Regions from separate parts of the Massilia sp. R2A-15 genome, predicted to be linked through region 2. Evidence: predicted binding sites of a transcription regulator. Region 2 holds the regulator's gene; the other holds the start of a gene.

Region 1 (4,417 bases), 2.5 Mb from region 2:
CGGCCAGCGCGGCGAACGAGGCCTGGTCGTACTGCACGCGGAAGAAGCCGACGCTCATCGGGTCCACCACCAGCGCGCCATCGCAGCCGCCCTGCACCACCGTCGTCGAGGCGCCCGACAGCAAGGTGTAATAGGCCTTGCCGCCGACGGTGCCGACCTGCACCGGCACGTTCCAGAGGCGCTGCTCCTTGGCCGGCTCGTCGAGGCGGAACTGCTCCTGCGACAGCGTGACCTTGCGCTTACCGCCTTCGCACACCTGCGCCACCTTTACGACCGGGAAGCCCGGCTGGGTGGTCCAGTCGGACGCCAGCTTCTCCACCGGTTTGCCGGAAGCCTTCTCCAGCGCGGCCCACAGGTCGGCGCTGGTGGTGTTGGAGTACTGGTGCTTGGCGATGTAGGCGCGGATGCCCTTGCGGAACTGGTCTTCGCCGAGGTAGGCCTCGAGCATGCGCAGGAAGGCCTGCCCCTTGCCGTAGGTGATGCCGTCGAAGGCGCTGGCCGCCTGCGACTCGTTCAGGACCGGCGTCTGGATCGGGTGCGTTGTCTTGCGCGCGTCCTGGTTCATGACGCTCTCGCGGTTGACCTGGCCATCGAGGAAGGGCCGCCACTCGGGATGGAAATGGTCGGTGGCCTTGGCCGCCATCCACGAGGCGAAGCCTTCGTTGAGCCACAGGTTGTCCCACCAGGCCATCGTCACGAGGTTGCCGAACCACTGGTGCGCCACTTCGTGCACGTTGACGCGGAAGGTGTCCTGCCTGACGTTGTCCGGCGTGGTCTTCGGATCGACCAGCAGCGCCGACTCGTTGTACACGATGCCGCCCCAGTTCTCCATCGCGCCGTTGATCCCGCCCGGGATAGCGATCTGGTCGAGCTTCGCCAGCGGATACGGCACGCCGAAGTAGTTGTTGTAGTAGCGCAGAACGTCGCGCGTGACGGCCAGCGGATAGGCCGCGGAGGCGAGCTTGCCCTCGGTGGTGACGATGCCGATGTCGACGCCGTCCTGCTTGCCGGCCAGGCGTTCGAGTTCGCCCGCGACCAGCACCACCAGGTAGCTCGGCATCTTCGGCGTGACGCCAAACCAGATCCGCTGCAGGCCGCCTTCGAGCTTTTCCTGCTTTTCCACCGGCGTGTTGGAGTAGGCCTTGAAGCTGGCCGGCACGTCCACCGTCAGCTTGAAGGTCGCGCGGAACGACGGCTCGTCCCAGGTCGGCAGCATGCGCCGCGCGTCGGTCGGCTCCATCGTCGTCGCCAGCATTTTCTTGTCGACGCCGCCGGCCTTGTACTGCATGTGGAACATGCCGCGCCCCTCGCGGTTGATCGTGCCGCGGAATTTCAGCGCCAGCTTGTAGCGGCCCGGCGCCAGCGGACGCGAGAGGTGGAAGCTGAGAGTCTCCTGTTCCTTGTCGATCTGCGGCGCCAGTTTCAGCTCGCCGATGTCCCTGCCGGCCAGCGTCGCCGCGTCGATGTCGATGTTGACGGCGTTGAGCATGATGGTCGACGTCGGGCTGAGCACCTCGATTTCGACCGATTCCGAGCCGAGGAAAGTGTTGTCGGCCAGGTTGGGAACCAGGTGGGCGGCGTACTGCAGGGGAATCACGTCCTTCGGCAGCTTGCCGGGCGTGGCGCTGAATTTGTAGGGGGCTTCGGCGTGGGCGGCGAAGGCGGCGACGGCCAGCGCAACGCCGGTGGCCAGTCGCTTGGCAGGAAACTGTCTCATGGGATCCTTGTTGTTTTTGAAAGTCAGGTTGGCATAACTACCGCAGCGTGCACTCTAAAGGAGCGGCGCCGTTGCATGCGCACAAATGCGACGAACTGCAAAAAGCGGGGCCAGAGCGTCGAAATCGCGGAATGGCGGGCGGCGCAAGGGTAACAAATTGAAAGAATTTTCAATTATTTTTCAAAACACCCTAAAGTTTGCTTTGCCGGGACCGTTACGTAGAGACACGCGGTGATCCGCCCCAAACAACGATGGTGCAAGAATGACATCAAATGACGTACTGAACATGTACGAGAGCCTCGCAGGACTGACAGCCAAGATGTCGCTGGCAGCCCAGGCAGGTGATTGGACTTCGCTGGCCGCGCTGGAAAAGCAGTGTGCGACCCATGCCAAGACGGCTGAGACGGGCGTGCCTGCCCTGTCGGGCGCCTCGCGCATGCGCAAGATCGACCTGCTCAAGCAGATCATGGCCAACGACCGCGCGATCCGCGACGTGACCGAGCCGTGGATGAACAATGTGATGGCGGAAGCCGCGCACTAAGCGCCTTGCCGTCGTATAAAAAGCGGGCCTCTTCGGAGGCCCGTTTGCTTTCCGGCGTTCCACAACGCGAATATCATTGACTTTATAGCCGAAGCTCCCCATGATTATTGGGTAAAGCAGATCATGCGGGAGTCTTCCATGGGCAAGGCAAAAATCGGATTTGAGGTGGATGAAAGGGATCTGGCCACGGCCAAGGCTTATGTCGCCAAGCATGGCGGGTCACTCAACAAACTCGTCTCCGCCTTGTTCGCTTCGCTCGGCCAGGATGAGGCTGACCGAATGCCGGTGCTCGATCCAGCGACAAGCACTCTCATGGAGGTAAGCACGGGCAAGCTCTCGATCATGGAAGCGGCCCGCCGGCTTGAGCTGCCTGACGCCGGCTATGTGCTCCATCGATTAGCGGAGAAGGGCTTGCCACTGCCGCGCTTGCCTGATGATTTTGTAAAAAGGCAACTAGACGAGGCTCGTCACGCGCTGGACGCATGCCTGGTTGAGCCGGAGACTGGTGTCAAAAAACGCCGAGAGGCCCGCCGCCAGACCGCAGCATGATGCGCCTCTTGATTCCCGATGCTGGCCCACTTTTCTCGTTGGCCGCAGGGAATCTGCTTCCTCTTTTAGCCAAATTCAATGTGGGCATTACCGACATCGTCCGCGATGAGACGATCAGCCGTGGAAACCTGCCCAACGCCTCTGCCGAAGCGCAGGCGCTGCTCGCCTACTACAATCAAAATGCGCAGAATATACAGACCTTTACGACTCAGGTAGGGGTTCGCATCGCCGCCCTTCGAACGCTGAATCCCGGATATAAAACGCCCCACAACCTCGGCGAACTTTCAATACAAAGTCTGCTTATCGACTTGCAGCTGACGGCGCCCGGATCCGACCCAGTGATTCTATTTGAGGATAATTGGTTTTTCACCAATGGGGCTATGCTAGCGAGACCTTGCACTTTAATTAGCACCCAAGCGTTTTTGGAATATGCGGAAAGCAAAAAATGGATCGCATCCGCGGAACAGGCCAGGCAGGCAATCGCCCAGAACCGCCCGTATGCGTATAGCGGAAGCACGACGATTCTTAATACTTCGCCCCCTGGCTTCTCACCTTGACCGAACAAAAAAGCGCCCCGGAGGGCGCTTTTTTGTGGAATTCTGGAAGGCGAACACCAGGTATCTCCTGGCGTCGCCTCTGGCCGGTTGCATCCGGCGTCCGCGCGGCATTGTCGCCGCACAGACCGCTTCCAGGACAGGCGTTTCCTCAACGATCACCTGTTGTCGCGCCACGCTATCGGTGGTGGCTGCGCCAGGCCTCTGCCCTGTTTTTTGCAGTCCCTCGGGACCACGAAATCGAGTATAGCTGAAAAAGCAATCTTGTGTAGACAAATTTTAAATTATGCAAAGTTTCGCATAATCATCCCGCCACGGGCTCCGCTTCGGGCTCGGGCTCGAGTTCATTTTTCTCCGCCGGCTTCAGCCGGTCGCGCACGCTGGCGATAAAGCGCGGCATCGCTGCCTGGGCCGCCTGCGCCCTGATCTTCACCTCTTTCTTGCGCTTGCCGCGCCGGATCATGGCCAGCAGACCGGCCAGCGCCAGCATGATGAAGCCGGCGATGCCGATGAACAGCCATGGCGTCTCGCCGACCGGTTTGCTCACCGGCTCGCCCATCGGCGACAGCTTGGCCGGCAGCGGCTTCGCAGCCGGGGGATGCGCCTTGGCGACCGGCGCTGGCGCCGCAGCGGGAGCCTTGGTCGCCTGCAGCGCGGCGCCCAGCGTTTTCACTTTCTCTTCCAGTTCGACGATGCGGCCGCTCAGCGCGGCATTCTTCGCGTCGAGCATGGCGGCGGTGCGGATCTGGGCCGCGGTGAACGGCTGCGGCGCGGGCGCCGCGTGCACCACTGCGGGTTTCGGAGCCGGCGCAGGCGCTGCCGACTTCACCGGAATCACCGGCGCAGCCTTCACGGCAACCGGTATCGGCGCCGGAGCCGCGGCCACGGGCGCAGCGGGCGCAGACGCAGGCGGTGGTGGTGGCGGCGCCGGGTTTGGATCGGGCGTAAACCACAGCGTCGCCTGGCGCACCGACGGCTGGCCGTTTTCCGTCAGGGTGAAGAAGGCCAGCAGGTGGTCGGCATCGACGATTTTGGACGACGCGATGTGCAGGAACC
Region 2 (4,417 bases):
AGACTCCGGACGCGGCGCGTAATTTCCAGGGTGGGCCGATTGTCGTTCCTGCGAAGGCAGGAACCCATGCTGAATTTGCTCCGTTGGTGCTGCGTGCTCAGCATGGGTTCCTGCCTACGCAGGAACGACGGCATTATCGGGTAGCAGGTGATAGAGTCTGACCCCGGACGCGAGAAGCCTGTCGCACCTGCGAAGGCAGGTGCCTATGCTGAGCATCCGGACCGGTAATGCAAGCTCAGCATGGGTTCCTGCCTCCGCAGGAACGACGGTCTATCGGCTAATGGCCTTTGTCGATGCTGACTTGGTCCTTCACTAAACGGCGTAAGAGTCAGCCCCCCGGACGCCGCGCCGACCTTATTTGGTGGGGATTTCCTTCGTCGCGTCGGGCAAGGCCGACAGGATCGTCACCGCCACGCGGCGGTTGCGCGCGCGACCTTCCGCGTCGTCGTTCGACGCCACCGGGATGTTCGAGCCGTGCCCCACCACCGTCATGCGCCCTGGCGCCACGCCGCTGTCGATGAACAGCCGCACCACGGCGCTCGCGCGCGCGGCCGACAATTCCCAGTTCGACGGGAACACCGGATTCCTGATCTGCAGATTGTCGGTGTGCCCTTCGACCTGCAGCGTGTGCGGATCGTCGCGCAGCAGCACCGCCAGCGCGCGCAAGGCTTCGCGCGAATCGTTCGTCAGCGTGGCGTCGCCCGAATCGAACAGCACGCTCGCATTGATCTCGACGCTCACGCCGCGGCTGTTCTGCGTCACCCGCACCTTGCCTTCCTTGACCAGCGGCGCCAGCGTCGATGTCAGGTCGCGCGCCAGCGTCGTCAGGCGCTCGCGCTCGCGCCGCAGCGCTTCGGCGCGGCGCTTGGCGACGATGTTGGGCAGCTGGATCGCGCCCGGAATCTCGGCCGTCGATCTGGGCGCGACGCGCCCGCCGAAGGCATTGCCCAGCGCATCCGAGAACACCTTGTACTTGCCCTCGTTGACCACCGAGATCGCGTACATCACCACAAAGAACGCGAACAGCAAGGTGATGAAATCGGCGTACGAGATCAGCCAGCGCTCGTGGTTGTCGGTGGCCTCGTCGTATTTTTTGCGCGCCATGGTCAGGGCCGCGACAGCAGGCTCGCCACGCGCTCGTCGATCACGCGCGAATGGTCGCCGCTGGAGATGTCGTAGAACACCTCGGTGAGGATTTCATACTGCGTCACCGTCTCAGCCACGATCGACTTGAGTTTATTCCCGATCGGGTAGAAGAACAGGTTCGCCAGGCCCACCCCGTACACGGTCGAGACGAACGCCACCGCGATGCCGGCGCCCAGGCGCGACGGGTCGCTCAGATTTTCCATCACGTGGATCAGGCCCAGCACGGCGCCCAGGATGCCAATGGTGGGCGAATAGCCGGCCGCCGACTCCCACACCTTGGCCGCCTGGCGCTGAGCGAATTCGTAGGCCGTCACCTCGGCCTCCATCAGGCCGCGCAGCTTGTCCGGGTGGATGCCGTCGATCATCAGGCGCAGGCCCTTCTGCACGAAGGGGTCGCGCGTATCGAGCATGTGCTGCTCGAGCGACAGCAGGCCGTCGCGGCGCGCATGGTTGCTCCACAGCGCGATGTCGCGCGCCAGCGTCTGGCGCTGGCTTGGCGGCGGGCGAAACACCCAGCGCAGCATCTTCATCGCGCGAATGAAGGTCGGCGTTTCGGTCTGCAGCAGCACCGCGCCGGCCGTGCCGATGACGACGATCGCGAACGCGGCCGGCTGCACCAGCGAGGCGAGCTTGCCGCCGTCCAGGCCGTGGCCGAGGAACACGCCGGCCAGCGCCAGCGCGATGCCGATTAAGCTGGCCCAGTCCACGCCTGCTCCCGTAACGTTGCGCGCAACCGCGCCACAGCCTGCGTATGCAGCTGCGACACGCGCGATTCCGACACGCCCATCACGGCGCCGATTTCCTTCAAATTCAGTTCTTCCTCGTAGTACAGGCCCATCAGGATCTTCTCGCGCGGCGGCAAGGCGTCGATGGCGTCGATGACGGCCTGGCGAAAGCCCGTGTCCATCAGACTACGCAGCGGATCATCGTCGTCCACGGCGTAGCGGTCGAGGAAGCTGTCGTTGCCGTCGTCGTCGTGGAAGTCCTCGTAGTACACCAGCTGGTGGCCGCCGCCGTCGGACAGCATCTCCTGGTAGTCGGCCAGCGACATCTTGAGCATCTTCGCCACTTCCGACTCGGTCGGCGGATGGCCGAGCTTTTGCTGCAGCGACGCCATCGCCGCCTCGATCTTGCGCATGTTCTGGCGCATCGAGCGCGGCAGCCAGTCGCTGTTGCGCAGCTCGTCGAGCATGGCGCCGCGGATGCGCAGCACCGCATAGGTTTCGAACTGGGCGCCGTGCGTCTCCTCGTAGCGGCTGATGGCGTCGAGCAGGCCGATCATGCCGGCCTGGATCAGGTCGTCCACTTCGACGCTGGGTGGCAGCTTGGCCTTCATGTGGTGCGCGAGCCGCTTCACCAACGGCATGTGATCCGTCAGCAGCTGGTTCTTGTCCGCTTTCCCTTTGACCGTATACATGGTTATGCGTTGTTATGAGCCAAAACGGGTGGTTCCCCCAAGCTGAGGCATTCCGGACAGGGCAAAACGCCCGGCCAGGCGGCGAAACGCGACCGACGCGCCCGCCAGCGGAAAGGCATCGACCACCGCGCGTCCCAGCCGCGCCGCGCGCTGCAGGTACTCGTCGGCTGGCACCGAGCCCATCGACGTCAGCGTCACCGCCAGGTAGCGGCTTGCCGCAGAACACATATTATCGTATACCACCTTCGCTTCGGCTTCCGTCGCACCGGTCACGAGGATGCCGAACGGGCGCCGGCCCAGGGTCTGCGACAGGCGCTTGATCAGGCTGTAGGCGGCCGTGATCGAGGCGGCCGAGGTGCCGACCTGCACGACGATCTCGGCGCTGTCCATGATCGGCACGGGAAAGCTGTCCTCGGCGCCGAACTCGCCATCGACGATGACGATGCCGGTCTGCTTGACCAGCACGTCGAAGCTCTTGGCCAGGCGGCGCGCCTCGTCGGCGCCGGCGCCGCGTTTCATGCGCGCCACGTTGAAGCCTTGCGGCGCCGCGTGGATCACTTCGTTCAGGCCGCATTCCTGGCGCGCCACTTCCAGCAGGCCGGCGCCGCGCGCCAGCCCGAGGCGCTGGGCCACGCCGTAGTCGCGCGCGCAGGCGTCCACGATCAGCACGTCGTTGCCGGCGCGCGCCAGCGACGCGCCCAGGTTCACCAGCATGGCGCCCTTGTCGTCTTCGGGCGTGGCGCAAAGAAAGGTCACGATGCGCGGGCGCGGGCCCGCGAGCATGCGGCGCAGGCCCTCGGCCTGGTCGAAATCGAAATTAGCCAAGCGACACCTCGCGCAGGCTGCGGTCGCCATTGACGTTGCCGGCCTGCGCCATCAGCAGCGGCAGGTCGCTGTCGGCGTACTGGGTGGCGGCCTGCTCGCGCGTGAGGCGGAAGGCGCGGTCGATCAGCATCGCTTTGTCGGCCAGGTGCAGGTCTTCCGGCACGCGCTGGCCGTTCGAGATGTAGAACAGGCGCAGCTTCTGGCGGATCACCACGTCGAGCACGTTGCCGATCGAGGCCGCTTCGTCCATCTTGGTCATAATGCAGCCGGCCAGGCCGCTGCCCTGGTAGGCGCGCACCACTTCGTTCAGGGTCTCGTTGGTCGAGGTGGCGTTCAGGCACAGCAGGCGCTTCACGTCGGCGCCGGTTTCGGACAGCATCGCCACCTGCTCGGTGACCATCTGGTCGCGCTGCGACACGCCGACGGTGTCAATCAGCACGGTGTGCTTGTTGCGCAGTTCCTTCAGGGCGATGCGCAGGTCCGCCTCGTCCTTGACCGAGTGCACCATCACGCCGAGGATCTTGCCGTAGATGCGCAGCTGCTCGTGGCCGCCGATACGATAGGCGTCGGTGGTGATTAGGGCCAGCTTTTCCGGGCCGTGGCGCATCACGCAGCGCGCCGCCAGCTTGGCCGTGCTGGTGGTCTTGCCCACGCCGGTCGGGCCGACCAGGGCGAACACGCCGCCCTTGTCGAGGATCTCGTCCTCGTCGGTCATGGAAGTGAGGTTACGTTCGAGCACGGTCTTGATCCAGCGCGCGCTGTCGGCTTCGCTTTTACCGGACGGCATTTTCTCGACCAGGTAACGCGCCAGGTTGGCGGAAAAGCCGGCGGCCAGCATCTGGCGCAGCACGGTGGCCTTTTCCGGCTCGCGCTGCTGGGTGGTGCCCCAGGAGATCGCGGCCAGCTGGGTTTCCATCAGGCCACGCATGGCGCGCACCTCGTTCATCATGGCCGACATCTCGGCGGCGGCGCTGTCCTTGGCGTGGGCGATTGCGGCGGCCATCATCGACTGCATCGCGGCCATGTCGA

Evidence for each region. Region 2 encodes FliA, which starts transcription of late flagellar genes. Its sites were predicted from a motif close to CTAAAGTTTNNNNNNNNNNNGCCGNTA; they were not measured.
Region 1: a site for FliA is predicted at 1,908-1,934, ahead of Q4S45_RS03170 (flagellar protein FliT). Genes of this name have one in related genera too.

The regions. Positions count from the first base shown of each region.
Region 1 covers NZ_CP131935.1:694,341-698,757, reverse strand. The annotation lists gene Q4S45_RS03175 (M1 family metallopeptidase) at 1-1,717, opposite strand, end outside; gene Q4S45_RS03170 (flagellar protein FliT) at 1,980-2,258, shown strand; gene Q4S45_RS03165 (hypothetical protein) at 2,397-2,807, shown strand; gene Q4S45_RS03160 (hypothetical protein) at 2,804-3,364, shown strand; gene Q4S45_RS03155 (FimV family protein) at 3,666-4,417, opposite strand, start outside.
Region 2 covers NZ_CP131935.1:3,224,777-3,229,193, forward strand. The annotation lists gene motD (flagellar motor protein MotD) at 355-1,104, opposite strand; gene Q4S45_RS14830 (flagellar motor protein) at 1,107-1,853, opposite strand; gene Q4S45_RS14835 (RNA polymerase sigma factor FliA) at 1,835-2,563, opposite strand; gene Q4S45_RS14840 (antiactivator of flagellar biosynthesis FleN protein) at 2,576-3,388, opposite strand; gene flhF (flagellar biosynthesis protein FlhF) at 3,381-4,417, opposite strand, start outside.